DNA from 2 places in the Candidatus Pelagibacter sp. PS_44 genome. Region 1 is predicted to be linked to the other one. Evidence: riboswitches for the same ligand, from Rfam matches in the RefSeq annotation. Region 1 holds a riboswitch; the other holds the start of a gene.
What was found. A riboswitch is a leader RNA that binds a small molecule or an ion and turns the genes downstream of it on or off. The one in region 1 is predicted to bind glycine.
Positions count from the first base shown of each region.

Region 2: linked by a shared signal. The riboswitch ahead of gcvT (glycine cleavage system aminomethyltransferase GcvT) and the one ahead of AC5SLO_RS00560 (malate synthase G) in region 1 are both predicted to bind glycine.

Region 1 is NZ_CM182063.1:96,141-104,622, reverse strand. Features, by position in the region: gene secA (preprotein translocase subunit SecA) at 1-230, shown strand, start outside; gene AC5SLO_RS00565 (acetyl-CoA carboxylase carboxyltransferase subunit alpha) at 225-1,331, opposite strand; glycine riboswitch at 1,421-1,507, shown strand; gene AC5SLO_RS00560 (malate synthase G) at 1,591-3,777, shown strand; gene recR (recombination mediator RecR) at 3,764-4,375, opposite strand; gene AC5SLO_RS00550 (YbaB/EbfC family nucleoid-associated protein) at 4,380-4,697, opposite strand; gene dnaX (DNA polymerase III subunit gamma/tau) at 4,690-6,378, opposite strand; gene AC5SLO_RS00540 (prephenate dehydratase domain-containing protein) at 6,521-7,351, opposite strand; gene kdsB (3-deoxy-manno-octulosonate cytidylyltransferase) at 7,356-8,096, opposite strand; gene AC5SLO_RS00530 (c-type cytochrome) at 8,201-8,482, shown strand, end outside.
Region 2 is NZ_CM182063.1:810,313-818,794, reverse strand. Features, by position in the region: gene AC5SLO_RS04545 (amino acid synthesis family protein) at 1-149, opposite strand, end outside; gene AC5SLO_RS04540 (LLM class flavin-dependent oxidoreductase) at 149-1,315, opposite strand; gene AC5SLO_RS04535 (maleate cis-trans isomerase family protein) at 1,468-2,214, shown strand; gene AC5SLO_RS04530 (YjbE family putative metal transport protein) at 2,211-2,825, opposite strand; gene AC5SLO_RS04525 (tetratricopeptide repeat protein) at 2,936-3,424, opposite strand; gene AC5SLO_RS04520 (5-oxoprolinase subunit PxpA) at 3,427-4,200, opposite strand; gene AC5SLO_RS04515 (5-oxoprolinase subunit B family protein) at 4,228-4,914, shown strand; gene AC5SLO_RS04510 (5-oxoprolinase subunit C family protein) at 4,907-5,860, shown strand; gene AC5SLO_RS04505 (DMT family transporter) at 5,847-6,731, shown strand; glycine riboswitch at 6,749-6,836, shown strand; gene gcvT (glycine cleavage system aminomethyltransferase GcvT) at 6,913-8,016, shown strand; gene gcvH (glycine cleavage system protein GcvH) at 8,016-8,396, shown strand; gene gcvP (aminomethyl-transferring glycine dehydrogenase) at 8,399-8,482, shown strand, end outside.

The DNA of each region.
Region 1 (8,482 bases):
TTTATCTTTTTGAAAATTTACTAAATAAATTAAAAATTGATTTTGTTACAATTTTAATGAATCTAAAAATAGTTCAAGAACCAAGTGAAAATACAATTAAACCTATTAGGAAGCAAATTTCGAATGACCCCAAATGTTTATTGATACAAAAAAAAGATCAGAAACTATCAAGAAACGAAAAGTGTGAAGCCACTGGTAAAAAATTTAAAAATTGCTGTGGCGCTTTATAGAAAAAAAACTAAATAAGAAAACAAAACAATTGCTGCAACAAATATTGATAAAAAAATCTTAGCGTTAAAAAATTTTTCAATAAAGCTACTAAGCTTATTTTTTTGCATATTTAGTACACTTAGATTATCTGGTTGACTTACAAAGCCCTTTGTTCTTCCAATGCTTAAAAATTTATTTTTTCTATGGTTAAAAATTTCTTCTCCACTCATATTCTCAAATTCATTCAAATTATTAGTGATTGACCTTCTAACGTTATCCAAAATTAAATCTCTATCTCGGTGGGCACCACCAATTGGTTCTGCAATGATCTCATCAATTACCTTTAGCTCAAGGAGATCTTTTGATGATAATTTCATTGCTTTTGCAGCCTCTAAGGTTCTCTTTGGATCTCTCCATAAAATGGTTGCACATCCTTCTGGAGATATGACTGAATAGATTGCATTTTCTAACATAATAACTTTGTTAGATGAGGCTAGTGCTATTGCTCCTCCTGACCCACCTTCACCAATTACAACAGCTAAAGTTGGAACATTTAATGACATACAACATTCAATTGATTTTGCGATTGCCTCTGCCTGTCCTCTTTCCTCGGCTCCAACACCAGGATAAGCCCCAGGAGTATCAACAAATGAAATTATTGGGATATTAAATTTGTTTGCCAGATTCATTAATCTAATTGTTTTTCTATAACCCTCAGGTCTCATCATTCCAAAGTTTCTTTCCATCCTAGTTTCAAGAGTGTCACCTTTCTCTTGTCCAATAACCAAAACTGATTTTTCATTAAACTTTGCAAACCCAGCTATTACTGATTTATCTTCCCCATAAAACCTGTCTCCAGACAATGAAATAAAATCTTCAAATAAATTATCTATAAAAAATTTTGCTTTAGGTCTATCTTCATGTCTTGCAACTAAAGTTGTTTGCCAAGGATCTAGATTTGAATAAATCTCTTGTAACTTTTCATCTATTTCTTTTTGTGATTGTAAGATTTTTTTTGTGTCTACTTCTGATAGCCCATCTTGATTATATGGATCCTTTAGTTTTTCCAATTCATTTTCAAGATTTTTTATATCTGTTTCAAAGTTTAAATAATTTTTCATAAACAACTTTATTAATATTTAATTAACAAAAAAGGCAATAAAATGTTTTAAATAATTTATATTTGACATAATCTTGTTTAAAGGTACTCTTAAATAAATCGGGAGAGACTAATAATAATAGCGCCGAAGGAGCAACCACCCCGGAAACTCTCAGGCAAAAGGACCGATAAAAACATAACACTCTGGAAAGAGATTAAATCTCGCCGATGGAGCAAAACTCTCAGGCAAAAATACAGATGGGGTAATTATTAAGGGTGCTATGAAAGAACAATATACAAAAATACACAATCTATCAGTTTCTAATCAATTACTTAACTTCATTAATGAAGAATTGCTTAAAGATACAAATATTTCTTCTGAAAAATTCTGGGAAGGCTTCGACAAAGCAGTTCATGAGCTAGCCCCAAAAAATAAAGAACTATTAAAAATAAGAGAAGATTTACAAAAAAAAATAGACAATTGGCATATTGCTAATGAAGGCAATGAAATAAATTTAGAGGAATATAAAAAATTTTTAAAGGAAATTGATTATCTAAAAGAAGTAGGTCCAGATTTTAAAATTCAAACAAATAACGTTGATGAAGAAATAACTAGTATTGCTGGACCGCAATTAGTAGTTCCAATCATGAATGAAAGATATGCACTGAACGCTGCAAATGCTAGATGGATGAGTTTATATGATAGTTTGTATGGCACAGACATAATTGAACAATCTGAAGATAGTGCCCATCAAAGATATGATCCTTTAAGAGGGGAAATGGTTATAAAATATGGAAGAGACTTTTTAAAAAAATATTTTCCTCTAGAAGATTTTGAATGGCATAATATTACAGGGTTTAAAATTGATAATGGTTCTTTAACAATATTAAAAGATAACACTGAAACATCTTTAAAAAATAAAGATAAATTTATTGGTCATAGAGGAGAGGCCAATGATCCTTCAGCAATAATATTAAAAAATAATAATCTCCATATAGAAATAATTATAGATCCAAATGCTTTTAGTTCTAAACAAGATCCTGCTAAAATTAGCGATATAATTGTTGAAGCTGCAGTTTCAACTATTTGTGATAATGAAGATAGCGTTGCTGCGGTTGATGCTGATGACAAAGTTATTTGTTATCGTAATTGGCTTGGTCTTATGAAGGGTGATTTAAAATCGACTTTCGAAAAAAATGGAAAGACATATGAACGTAAATTAAATCCTGACAGAAGTTATATTTCTAAAGATGGAAAAGGATTAAAACTACATGGAAGGAGTTTGTTATTGATAAGAAATGTCGGACACCTTATGACTAACTCAGCAATCACTTTAAAAGATGGTTCTGAAATACCAGAAGGTATTATGGATGCCTTTATAACTTCAGCAGCTTGCCTTCACGATATCGAAAAAAAAAGTAATTCAAGAAAGGGTTCCATTTATATTGTTAAACCAAAAATGCATGGTCCTGATGAAACTTCATTTACAGATTTAATCTTTACTAAAGTTGAAGAAGTTTTAGGATTGGAAAAATACACATGTAAAATTGGAATAATGGATGAGGAAAGAAGAACATCGTCCAATCTTAAAGAGTGCATCAGAACTCTGAAAAATAGAGTATTTTTTATCAATACAGGTTTTTTAGATAGAACTGGTGATGAAATGCATACATCAATGGAAGCAGGTCCAATGATAAAAAAAGGAGATATGAAGTCTTCGAAATGGATTAATGCATATGAAAATAACAATGTGGATGTAGGACTTGCGTGTGGTTTTTCAGGTGTAGCACAAATTGGTAAAGGTATGTGGGCCATGCCAGATAAAATGAAAGATATGATGGAGCAAAAAACTGGCCATCTTAAAGCCGGAGCTAATTGTGCCTGGGTACCTTCTCCTACAGCAGCAGCTCTTCATGCTCTTCATTATCACGAAATAAATATTTTTGATCAACAAAAAGAATTACAGAAAAGACATGCTGCAAAGTTAGATGATCTTTTAACGATTCCAGTAGCTGATAGGCCAAACTGGTCTGTTGATGAAATAAATTCTGAAATTGCAAACTCTGCACAAACTCTATTGGGATATGTTGTGAGATGGATTGATCATGGCGTTGGTTGTTCAAAGGTACCTGATATTAATAATATTGGATTAATGGAAGATCGAGCTACTTTAAGAATTTCATCTCAACACATTGCTAATTGGGTTCATCATGGTGTTTGTTCTAAGGAACAAGTAATAAAAATTATGAAAAACATGGCAAAGATTGTAGATGATCAAAATAAGAATGATGGCGCTTATACTCGATCTGGAAGAGGTAGCTATGAAATGATGTCTGATAATTTTGATCAATCGGTTGCGTTTAAAACTGCTTGTGATTTAATTTTTAAAGGAAAAGAACAGCCTTCTGGATATACAGAGCCTTTACTACATCTAAACAGATTGTTAAAAAAGTCTAATCAGAATTAGTTTTAATTCCCGATCTATTTTTAAAGGCAGAATATAAAGTTCCATCATCCAGACTTTCTATCTCACCCCCAACTGGCAGACCTTGTGCTAGTTTTGTTATTTTTGTTTTAGTTTGCTTAAGACTATCTTGGATATAATAAGCTGTTGTTTGACCTTCGACAGTTGCACTTGTGGCTAATATAACTTCCTCTATATTTTCTCTACTAACTCTCTCCACCAATGAATTAATTAAAAGGTCTTCTTTTCTCTGACCAGCGGATGAAATTGTTCCACCAAGAATATGGAAGTATCCTTTAAAAATATTTGAATTTTCTATAGACCATTGGTCAGCTATGTCTTCAACAACACATATTTTGTTATATTTCTCTTTTGTATTTTCACAATTATTACAACCGTCAGAGTTTGATTTTAAAGTTCCACAAGATTGACATCTAATTACATTTTTATAAACCTGGGCTAATGTATTGGCCATTGGTTTAACCAACTCATCTCTATTGTTTATAAGTTTTAGTACAATTCTTTTTGCAGATTTAGGACCTAATCCTGGAAGCTTAGCAATTAATTTAATTAATTCATCTATTTCACTAATATTTTGCATTGAATTAAAGTGGCCATTTAAAACCAGGAATGTCAAATCCACTTGTGGATTTTGAAAGTTCCTCAGATGTTTTAGACTTTAGTTCTGATTTTGCATTATTGTGAGCCGCTACGATTAAGTCTTCTATTATAACTTTATCCTCTTTCATAACTTCATCAGATAAATTTATTTTAATCATTTCGTTTTCACCATTTAGTATAACTTTTACTGAGTTGGAACCTGAAGTTCCCTCCGCCTGAATATTTTTAATTTTTTCCTGGCTCTCTTTCATTTTGGCTTCTAATTCCTTAGCTTTATTTAAAATTTTTGTAAAATCAGTCATTTTTTTTGTTATCTCTTTGCTTAATATCAATTAGCTCAGCATCAGGAAATTTTTGTAAAATATCCCTATAAATTGAAGATTTTTTTACAGAGTCAATTAACTCTTTTTTTAAATTTACTTCCTCTTCTTTTTTAGATGGCTGACCCTTTGTTTTACTTAATGTTATTATCCACCTTTCATTTGTCCACTCATAAAGTTTTAAAGACAAGTCTTTGATAAAATCTTTATCAAGATCTTCATTAAAAGAAATTTCTATTCTTTTGTTTTCAAAACTTACAAGGTTAACATTCTTTTCTAATTCATATTTTAATTTAATTTCTTTTTTAGATGAACATAATTCCAATAGATCATCAAATGAATTTAAAAGTTTTGTCTGTAGTTTAATTTCTTTCCCCTCATCTTTTATTTTTATATCTTTTTCTTGAACAATATTTTTCATTTGACCTATTGTTTCTGCTTTGTCTTTTATCCCAAACAAATCATCATCATCTTTTGTTTGTAAAGAAGAGGCATAATTAACTTTTTCAGTTTTTTGAGATGCTTCTACGTCATCAATATCTAATACTTGCTTATTCATTTCTTTTAAATGAGTCAGTCTAATTAAAAACATTTCCATAGATAAATGTTGATTAGAAACAATATCTAGCTCTTCCAAAGTCTTAATTGTAAATTGCCAAAATAATATTAAAGTTTCATTATTAACTTTTCCTGAGATTTCTTGAATCTTTTTAAATTCTTCATCATTTAAAGAAAAATTTGTTCCATCAATATCTAATGAATTAATATTTTTAAAATAATAAAGTAATTCTAGGAAATCATTTATAAATATTTTAGGCTCAACTCCCTGATTATATATTTCCCTGTAAGTGCTTAAAACTTCTTTTTCTTTGCCCTCAAATATAAGTTCAAACAAAGTAATTAGTTGTGATTTATCGAAATAACCAAATATTTTTTGAGCAGCACTTAAATCTAATTCTCTATTTTTATCTAATGTCAGTAATGCTCTATCAAGTAATGATAAGGCATCTCTAACTGACCCTTCAGAAATTTTAACAATCAATTTAAGTGCATCATCTGATGCATTGCCATTTTCTTTATTTTTAATTTCTTTAATAAAATTAAATAATTCAAATGATTTAATCCTAGATAGGTCAAATCTTTGACATCGTGATACTACTGTAATTGGGATTTTTTTTATTTCAGTTGTTGCAAAAATAAATTTTAAATATTCTGGCGGCTCCTCTAATGTTTTTAACAAAGCATTAAATGCTTGTTTGCTGAGCATGTGAACTTCATCTATTATGAATATTTTATATTTAGCTGTAGTTGGACCATACCTTGAGAATTCAATAAGGTCCCTTACATCATCAACTCCTGTCTTACTTGCTGCATCCATTTCTAACACATCAATATGATTTGAATTTGAAATTGCAGTACAATTTTCACAAAAATTTTCTTTGCATAGGTTATCAGTGCCATTTGAACAATTTAAAGACTTTGCAACTATTCTTGCTGTGGTAGTTTTTCCAATTCCTCTAATTCCTGTGAAAAGGTAAGCATTTGGAACTTTATTAGCCTTAATTGAATTAGATATAGTTTCTGCCACCACATCTTGACCTATAAGGTCATCAAATGTTTGGGGTCTATATTTTAAAGCTAAAACTTTTGTATTTTTATTCATTTTTTTAAGGAGACTAGAACCTGAAAAACTGTCTCTACGACTGCTTCCGTTAAGATCTGGTCGGGTTCAAGCAGCATTCACCTCTAGCCTCCAAAACTATTATAGCAGTAATGTTTTCTAATCTACAAGAAAAGTTTCTAGGTTATTTTTCTCTAAATTTATCAGCCTCAAAAACACCTAGCACGTGAAAGTCTTGACAATGAAGTCCCAATTCCTCCAAAGATTTTTGAACTTTTGCATCTTCTATGTGGCCATCTAAATCACATAGAAAAAAATAAGATTCGAATGAATTCTGCTCTGGATAACTTTGAAGCTTTGTAAGATTAACACCATTAATAGCAAAACCTCCCAACGACTGATAGAGGGCAGCAGGTTTGCTTTTAAGTTTAAATAAAAAAGAGGTTATGTATTTTTTATTTTCAAAATTAGGCTGTAAAACTTCCTTTCCCATAATTAAGAACCGAGTTGCATTTCCACTTTCATTTTCAATATTGGGAGCAAGTATTTTTAAATTATAAATTTCTGCACTCAATGATGATGCTATTGCTGCTTCACTTTTAATTTTATTCTTTGAAATATTTTCAGCAGATCCCGCTGTGTCAGCTCGAACATGCTCAACAAAGTTATTCTTTTTAATAAATTTTGAACATTGAGATAATGCCTGAGCATGAGAGAACACGTCTTTAATATCACTTAGCTTACTATCAGGCTGTCCTAACAAATTATGTTCAATCTTTTGAAAATGTTCTGCATAAATATTTAGTCTGTATTTAAAGATTAAGTACTCTATTCCGATATTTCCTGTAATACGATTTGATTCTGGTATTACTATTCTAGAATTTGTCTCAGATAAAGCTTTTAAAAAACATTCATCAAATGTTTTACATGGAATAATTTTTGAATTTGGATCTATTTCTAAAGCTGCCAAATGTGAGTAAGCTCCAAAAGTTCCCTGAAAATATATTTTTCTCATTCTATTATGATTTATATTCCATAATTTTTTTTATAGCCAGATAATCCTCTTCTGTATCGACTCCAATAGGAGAATATTTTGCTAAAGCTACATTAATTTTTATATTATTATCAAGCGCTCTTAATTGTTCTAATCTATTTTTTTTTTCATTTATAGTTTGATCTAAATCTATAAATTTTTCTAATATATTTGTCTTATATGAATATATTCCAATATGATGATAAACATTTAGATTGCTTGAAGGCATACTTTTTCTACTAAAGTTTATTGCTAATGGAAAATTATTATTTACTATCTCTTTTTCTGTAAAAACTTTAACAACATTTTCATTTTCAAGCATAGCATCATCTTTTAATTTTGCAGCCAATGTTCCAATTGCTGAATTATTGTTAATCATAAAATTATTTAAATTTATGATATCATTTTTATCAATATCAGGTTCATCCCCCTGAAGATTCAATATGTAATCAATATTTTTTAGATTAAGTTTTTTATAAGCTTCAAAAACTCTATCTGTACCAGTTTTATGATGACTGCCAGTTAAAATTGCTTTTCCACCATTCTTGGTTACATCCTCTAATATTTCCTGATCTTCTGTTGCAACTACCACATCACCAATATTGGCCTCCTCAGCTCTTTTAAAAACATGAGAAATAATTGATAAATCATTAATTTTTAAAAGAGGTTTTCCAGGTAATCTGGATGCTGACATTCTTGAAGGAATTAAAATTAATGTTTTAACCATTATAAAACCTGTAACTTATGCGTCTGTTAGACGCAAAATTAAAAATTAAAATTTGAGTTTTTTTTTTATTATCATGTTATATCTGCAAAATTAATTAAATAAATATGGATTCGTTTGAGTTAAATAAAATAATTGCATCAATTCTATTAGTTGCTCTTTTGGTCATTGGCTTAGGTAAACTTGCTGATGGTGTTTTTCATGTAAAACAACCAAAAAATCCAGGGTATCAAGTCGAGATTGAAGACCAGTCTACTTCTTTAGCAACACAAGTTTCTGAAGTGGAAGAAAAAATTGATATAGTTGCTATCATGGCGCTAGGAGACGTGACAGCTGGAGAAAAGATATTCAAAAAATGTGCAGCTTGTCATTCTATTGAAAAGGGTGGA
Region 2 (8,482 bases), 510 kb from region 1:
TTTAAATCTTCAACAAAGCCTTTTTCATGCCATGGATTTTTGAATACAGCTGCAACAGAAACCATTAAAACTGGTTCTTTAGCTTCTTTGCCACCTTCGATAAAAGTTTTATCTACAAATTTTGTAAACTTTCTAAGCTCTAATTTCATTAACTTGCCTTTTCTATACTTGAATTATCTAAATTAATCTTTGGTATAACCTCATCATTAAACAGTTTTATACTTCTCATGCAAGCTTCATGATCTATTCCAGGAAAATTAGACCAAACTTGAAGATTTTGTAAATTTAATTCTGATTTTAATTCATTTATTTTATTAACAACATATTCTGGTGTTCCAAATAATAAGTTTCTTTTATGTAGAAAATCATAATTAAGTAAATCTAATTTATGTTTTGTTTCCGGTAGTTCTTCTTCTGGATCCATATGATTTCCTAAGCCTCTCCAGTGACAAACCCATTTCATATATTTTATAATATGTTCACCTGCTAATTTTTCTGCTTCTTCCATAGTTTCTGCAACAAACATATCTCTTACTAAAGAAATACCTTCTCCAAGCGGAACATCTCTATTTTCAGCTTTAGATTTTGCATCTTGATATATTTCAAATCTAGTTTTCAATGCTTTTACAGTTGGTATCCACATTATTGTGTTTAAACCATTTTGTGCAGCCCATTCAATTGATCTTGCTCCATCTACGACCTGCCATATTGGAGGATGTGGATACTGTTTTGGTTTAGGCACAATACTTATCTTTTTTATTTCATTAGTTTTGGTATCTAGAAACTCTTTACTTGGTGGACTCATATCATGTTGCCAAACAAAACCAGGAGTAGGGTAAGTATAAAATTCACCTTTGTGACTAAAAAACTTTTCTGTCCAAGCTTTTTTCATAATAGTTAGAGTCTCATCAAACAAACGAAAATTTTTAGCCTGATCTTTTAGATCAGCCTCTTTATTCATATTTATCGCTTCTCTTCCATATATTCCTCTACCAATACCAACTTCTACTCTGCCGTTTGAAAGTTGATCTAATAATGCTATGTCTTCTGCTAAACGTATTGGGTTATGAAATGTAATTACGTTACAAGCTTGACCTATTCTAATTTTTTTAGTTCTAGCTGCAGCATCTACACCCATCATTAATGGATTAGTACAAGACTCCATTCCCTCATGATTAAAATGATGCTCTGTATACCAAATAGAGTCCCAATCATTTTTATCGCAATATTCAGTTATCTCTTTAGTTTCATCAAGTAATTGTGTGTATGGTTTATGGTCCCAATTGGTAGTGTTACAAAAATATCCAAATTTCATTCAAACCTCCCTAAATAATTAAATTTAAAGACGACTGATCCCGCTTTCGTATTTTTTGAATAACGACGAGTTATGTATCGCTTTATATAAACATTATTTTAGCTAGACTATTTAATCAATATATATTTAATCGATCTTTATAGAGATTATCAATGAAACTAAATAAAATTGACCCAAAGTTCATATCTAAAACCAACCCTAGAATAGGTTTAATAGCCCTAGGTAGTGATTTTAGAATTGAAAAAGACTTTAATAATGTGATTTATGGTAGAGATATAGATCTCTACGTTAATAGAATACATTGCTACAACCCATTAACTAATGAAACATTAGCTAAAATGGCAGATGATATTACAGAGGTGACAAATGATATTTTACCTGATCAAAAAATAGATTGTGTTGCTTATGGATGCACCTCAGGAACTGTTGCTGCTGGGTATGAAGTGATTAAGACAAAAATCAATGCAGCAAAGCCAGAGGCAAAAGTTACAACTCCCATTACATCAGCAATAAAAGCTCTCAAAAAACTGAACATAAAAAAGATATCTGTATTTACCCCATATACAAAAATAATAAACGACACAGTTTTGAATTATTTTAAAGATCAAAATATTACTGTTAACTCTTTAACATATTTTGATATTGCATCGGATCTTGATATTGGCAAGGTTGAAGAAGAACATTTATTCGATGTATTATCAAAAATTGATTTAAGTGAAAGCGAAGCCTTGTTTGTTTCATGCACAGCTTTACCAGTTTTATCAATTATTGATAAGCTTGAAAAAAAATTGAATAAAGTAGTTTTATCAAGCAATCAAACATTGATATGGGATGCTTTGAATTTAGTTGGTAACAAAAATATTGTTAAAGGTTATGGAAAAATATTTGAAGTTAATTAAAAATATTTTTGAAAAGTTTGATTTATTGACAAGACTCCATAATCATTCAATCCACCAATGATTAATTGCAGTCCAACGATTAATATAAAAAATAAACCAACATATGCTATCCAAATATGCTTTTGAATATAGTTAGCTAAATAAGTAGCTAATGCACCAGTTAGAACCACAGATAAAACAAGACCAAAAATCATAAAACCGAAGTAACCTTTAGAAGCCCCAACTACCCCAATGACATTATCAAAACTAATTGTAATATCTGCAAATAATACCTTGTAAACACTTTGTATATAAGATGGTTCTGTAGATTTTTTAACTGGAGATTTTATCTTATTTTTCATCTCGACTAAATCTTTTCTCAAATCGTTAGCAATCCAAATTAGAAGCAACCCACCTAAAATTTTTATATAATAGAATTCAAATAAATAAGTGGCAAATAATGCAAAAATAACTTTAAAAACTAATGCGCCCACAACACCCCAGAGAATTATTTGTTTTCTATTTTTTGGAACGAAGTTAGCTGCGATTAAAGCTATAATTATAGCGTTATCTGCAGCTAGAATAATATCTATAAAGATAATTTGGAGTAGTATTATGCCTTCTTCAATCAAGATGATTGAATAATAGTAAAAATCTATAATAAATCAATATATTAAAGGCTTAATAAGACGTACAATTTCTTAAATTGATTTTAGGACAGATCATTACGAGATAATTAAAACTAATATTTAGATTTTTTCCCCCCATCAATTATTGCTTTAAGTTCTTCATATTCTTCACAATTACATGATTTTAAAACATCAAGTCTTTCTTTTGCTAAATCAATTCTGTTAGTAACAACATAAAGTTCACCCAAGTATTCATTAATTCCATTATGGTTGGGTTCTATAGAAAGTCCTTGTAAATAATATTTTTCACCTCCAGCATAATCTCCAAGCTTTCTTGTTGTAAAACCAAGATAATTGAGAGTATCAGCTTTATTTGGTTTTTCTTTATTAGATGCAACCAAAAGATCTAAAGCTTTTTCATATTTTTTGTTGGCTTTTTCGGTTTTACCTTGTTTTTCATATTTTTTTGCAGCTTTAATAATCGTAACTGCCTTATCATAATTTGATTTTACTTTGCTAGAACTATCACTACTAGACCCGGCGGCATAAGAATTTGTTGATAATAAAATTAAAACAGAAAGAGTAACAAAAATATTTTTCATAATTATATAAATTTTTTCATTAGGTTAAGTGGTTTTAGTTTAAGTCCATTATCTATTAAATTTTTTTTAATTGATTTTGCAGTAGCTAATGATTTTTCATTATCCCCATGTATGCAAACAGAGTCTATTTCACAAGGTATTTGCTTACCACTGTGACAATTAAGCGACTGATTTTTTACCATACTTAATACGTGTTTTTTTGCTTGTTCTGGGTTGATTATTAAAGCGTGAGGTTTTTTTCTAGAAACTAAATTTCCATTATCTTCATAGTTTCTATCTGCAAATATTTCACATGCAATTTTCATATTGAGTTTTTTTGCAGCTATTTCCATCTTAGATCCAGTTGGCACTAGATAGATTATTTCTTTATCAATTTGATAGATAGTTTTTGCTAATAGTGTTGCAAGCTCTAAGTCTTCACAAGCCATATTATTTAACGCACCATGTGGTTTTATATGAGTAACCTCTTCACCATATTCTTGAGCAATCTTATTTAGAATTTGAAATTGGTCAATAATAAGTTTTGAAATTTCAGATGAATTTAAATTCATTCTTTTTCTTCCAAAATTTTCTGGATCATTAAATGAAGGATGGGCTCCAATACTTACTCCATTTTTTTTTGAAATTTGGACAACCATTCTCATTGTATCATTGTCTCCAGCATGATAACCACAAGCAACATTTGCTGAATTTACAATATCTAATAAAGCAGGATCATTTTCTATTGAATGAAATTTTGATTTTTCGCCTAAGTCGCAATTGATATTAATTTCCATAACCTATACCTTGGAGTATAACATGCTATGATCAAAAATATATCAAATCTTGGTGACGCATCAGTATATTGTGATTTCGGATCAGACGTAAATGAACAAATAAATTCAAATGTAATTTGTTATTTTAATGAAGTCTCAAAGTTAGTTGAAACAAATGAAATTACTGGAATAAATAATATTATCCCTTCCTATAATAAATTAATCATCAATTTTGATTTGTCTCAAACTACATTTAACGAAGTTAAAGAAAAAATTTTAGCATTAGATGTTAAAAATCAAACCAAGAATAATTTTAAAAAAATTAAGATTGCTGTTTGTTGTGATGATGAATTTGGTCTAGATTTTAATAGAATTTCAAAAATAACTAAACTCTCGAAAGAAGAAATTTTAAACTTAAGTCTCAATAAAGAATATTTTTGTTATATGACAGGATTTATTGCGGGTATGCCTTTTTTAGGAGATATAAATAAGGACATTAGATGTAATCGTTTAGAGACACCAAGATTAAAAGTTCCAAAAGGTTCGGTTGGAATAACCGAGCAGTTTGTAAACATTTATACTTTTGAAAGCCCTGGAGGATGGAACATTATAGGCAATACCCCTGAAAGAATTTTTGATAATTTAAACAGCAAAGAACCTGCTTTAATTAAACCTGGAGATAGAGTTAGTTTTTATCAAATATCTAAAGAAGAATATTTAAATTGGAATGAGTAATACATATTTTGAAGTTTTAAGAGCAGGAGTTAATACAACAATCCAAGATATTGGAAGAAATCACATGTATCACTTAGGCATTACAATTAGTGGTGCAATTGATCAAAGAAACTATATTTTAAGTAATAAACTTGTAAACAATTCGTTAAATGAAGCAGTTATAGAGTTTGCTTATCAAGGCCCTCTCTTAAAATTAAAAAATGGTTCAATTAATTTTTGTATCACCGGTGATGTAATTTTTAAGATTATTAAAAAAGATGGTTCAATAGAAGATGGCACTTGTTATGAAAGTTATACTTTAGAAGATGAAGAGCAATTAGATATAATCTCAACCAAAAATACTGCTTATGGATATTTATCAGTTAGCAATGGTTTTAAATTACAAAAGATTTGGAATAGTTATTCAATAAATACAAAAGCAAATATTGGTCCAAACAATGGTAAAAAATATTCACTAAAAGATAAAATTCTAATTAACAATCAAGACCTTGTATTAAATAAAAAAAATAAAATAGATTATAATGAAAGTTCTGATAATTTAATTAGAATAATTAAAGGTACTAATTTCAATTATTTTTCAAAAAAATCACAAGATAGTTTTTTTAATGATGAGTTTTCAGTAACTAAAGATGCAGATCGAATGGGCATTAGATTGACTGGACCTAAGTTAGAAAATATCGTTAACACAAATATTAAATCAGAAGGTCTTGTAAGAGGAGTAATCCAGGTCCCAGCTGATGGAAATCCAATTATAATGCTTTCTGATCACGGAACTATTGGAGGATATCCAAAGATCGGAGTTGTTATTTCAGCAGATTTAGATCAAGTTGGTCAATTTACACCTGGATCTAAAATAAGATTTAAAGAAGTAAGCCTTGCAGAAGCTCAGAATATATTTAAAGCATATACGATTGATACAAATAAATATTTAAATGAAAATAATTAGCAAAATTCCTGGCCCGATACTCGTTTTTATGGGTGCATGCTGCTTAAGCTTTGGAGGCTTGATTGTAAAATCATTCGAGGGTGCAACTCTGTGGCAAATATTATTTTGGCGGTCATTATTTTTTTCATTAACAATTTTGTTGTTTTTAGTAATCACTTATAAGCAAAAATTATTTAAGGCATTTTATGACTCAGGATTGCCAGGGTTTTTTGGTGGAATTATTTTATCCTTGGGTTTCTGTGGATATGTTTTTGCGATGTATAATACAACTGTTGCAAACACTAATTTTATCATTTCAACACAAATATTGTTTCTAGCAATATTTGGATACTTATTCTTAAAAGAAACAATTACATCTTTAACATTAGTATCAATTATCCTTGCGATCACTGGAGTTTTGTTAATGGTTGGAAATTCTTTATCACCAGGAGAAATGTCTGGCAATTTAGCAGCTTTTAGTATGCCTATTACATTTGCTGTTCTGATAATGATTGTGAGAAAATTTCCCAATGTCGATATGGTACCCGCACAATTTATTGCGGGTGTAAGTTCATGTATTATTGGATATTTGTTATCAGACAAGCTTATGATTTCCTCTAATGATATCTTTTTAGGATTTACTGCAGGTTTTTTTCAAGTTGGATTTGGGTTTATATTTATAACTATGGGTGCTCGAAGCACTCCTTCTGCGATGGTTGGTATTATAATGTTATCCGAATCTGTTTTAGGACCTATATGGGCATTTTTATTTGCAGGTGAAAGATCATCATTATTTACATTAATTGGGGGCAGTATTATTCTTTTTGCAGTATTACTGCAATTTTATGCATTGCTTTTTCCAAGTAAAAAAAAATTAGAAGTTGACTCTTAACATCAACTCATAGATTATAACAACATACGGGAGAGACTACACTACGTAGCGCCGAAGGAGCAACCACCCAGGAATCTCTCAGGCAAAAAGGACCGTACCATATTAACTCTGGAAAGAGATTTAGTTCTCGCCGAAGGAGCAAAACTCTCAGGCAAACATACAGATGGGTATAAAAGTTAATATGGAAAATATAAAAACTAAACTTTACAATTTACATCAAAAGCATGGAGCAAAGTTTGTTCCATTTGCAGGCTATGAAATGCCGATACAATATCCTGAGGGCATTGTAGAAGAACATAAATACACAAGATCAGATGCAGGATTATTTGATGTTTCTCACATGGGACAACTTTTTATTAAAGGTGGTGAGGAATTAACCGCAGATTTAGAAAAAATTTTTCCCTTAGATTTAGAAAATATCTCCTTAAATCAAAGCAAGTATAGTTTCTTAATGAATGAAGAAGCCTTTATTCACGATGATTTGATTATCACAAAAGTAGAAGGAGGATACAATATTATTTTGAACGCAGCTTGCAAAAATGAAGATTATCAAATCATAGCAAAATTATTAAATAATAAATATGAAATGGTTTTAAATTCTGATTTATCACTCATTGCTATTCAGGGCCCTAAAGCTGCTAATATCTTAAAAGAAGTCATTGCAGGTCCTAATAATCTTAATTTTATGAATGGTGATTGGTTTAATTACTCGGATGATAAAGTTTATATAACAAGATCTGGATATACAGGTGAAGATGGTTTTGAAATTTCAATAGGCAATAACAAAGTAGAGGATTTAGTTAAAAATTTAATACTAAAAGGGGCAAAATTAATAGGTTTGGGTGCAAGAGATACCTTAAGATTGGAAGCAGGTCTTTGTTTATATGGCCATGATATTGATCTAGAGACAACACCAATTGAGGCAAATCTTAAATGGGCAATCTCTAAAAAAAGGTTAGAGAATGGTGGTTTCAGAGGGTTTGATAAAATTGATAGTCAGATAAAATCAGGTACTAAAAAATTAAGAGTAGGTATTGCTCCTGAAGAAAGAATTATAGCTCGAGAAAAAACAAAAGTGTTTAATGAGAATAATGAAGTTATAGGAGAAATAACAAGTGGAACTTTTGGACCAAGCATACAAAAACCAATTACACTTGGTTATGTGCAAAGTGAGTATGCTAAATTAGATACAAAGATTTTATTAGAAGTTAGAGGTAAAAAATACCCAGCTAAAATATGTAAATTACCATTTTATAAAAAAAGCTATGTGAAAGGAGCAAACTAATGAGTGATGTAAAATTTTCAAAAGAACATGAATGGATTAAAATGGATGGTGATATAGCCACAATAGGGATTACACAACATGCAACAGAAATGTTGGGAGATATTGTTTTTGTTGAACTTCCTGAACTAGGATCAAATGTTGAAAAAGACGGTAATGCGGGAGTGGTTGAATCTACAAAAGCTGCAAGTGATGTTTATACCCCAGTTTCTGGAGAAGTAGTTGAAAACAATCAAGCAATTGTTGATGACCCAGGTAAAATAAATAGTGATCCAGAAAATGAAGCTTGGTTTTTTAAGCTTAAAATTAAAGATAAGGCAGAGTTGGATACTCTAATGAATAAAGAGGAATACGATAAATTTGCAAAAGAAAGTGGTAATTAAAAATGCTTAAAGCTTCACAAAAAGATTTTATTAAAAGACATATTGGACCATCTGATACTGAGCAAAATTTTATGCTCAAAGAATTA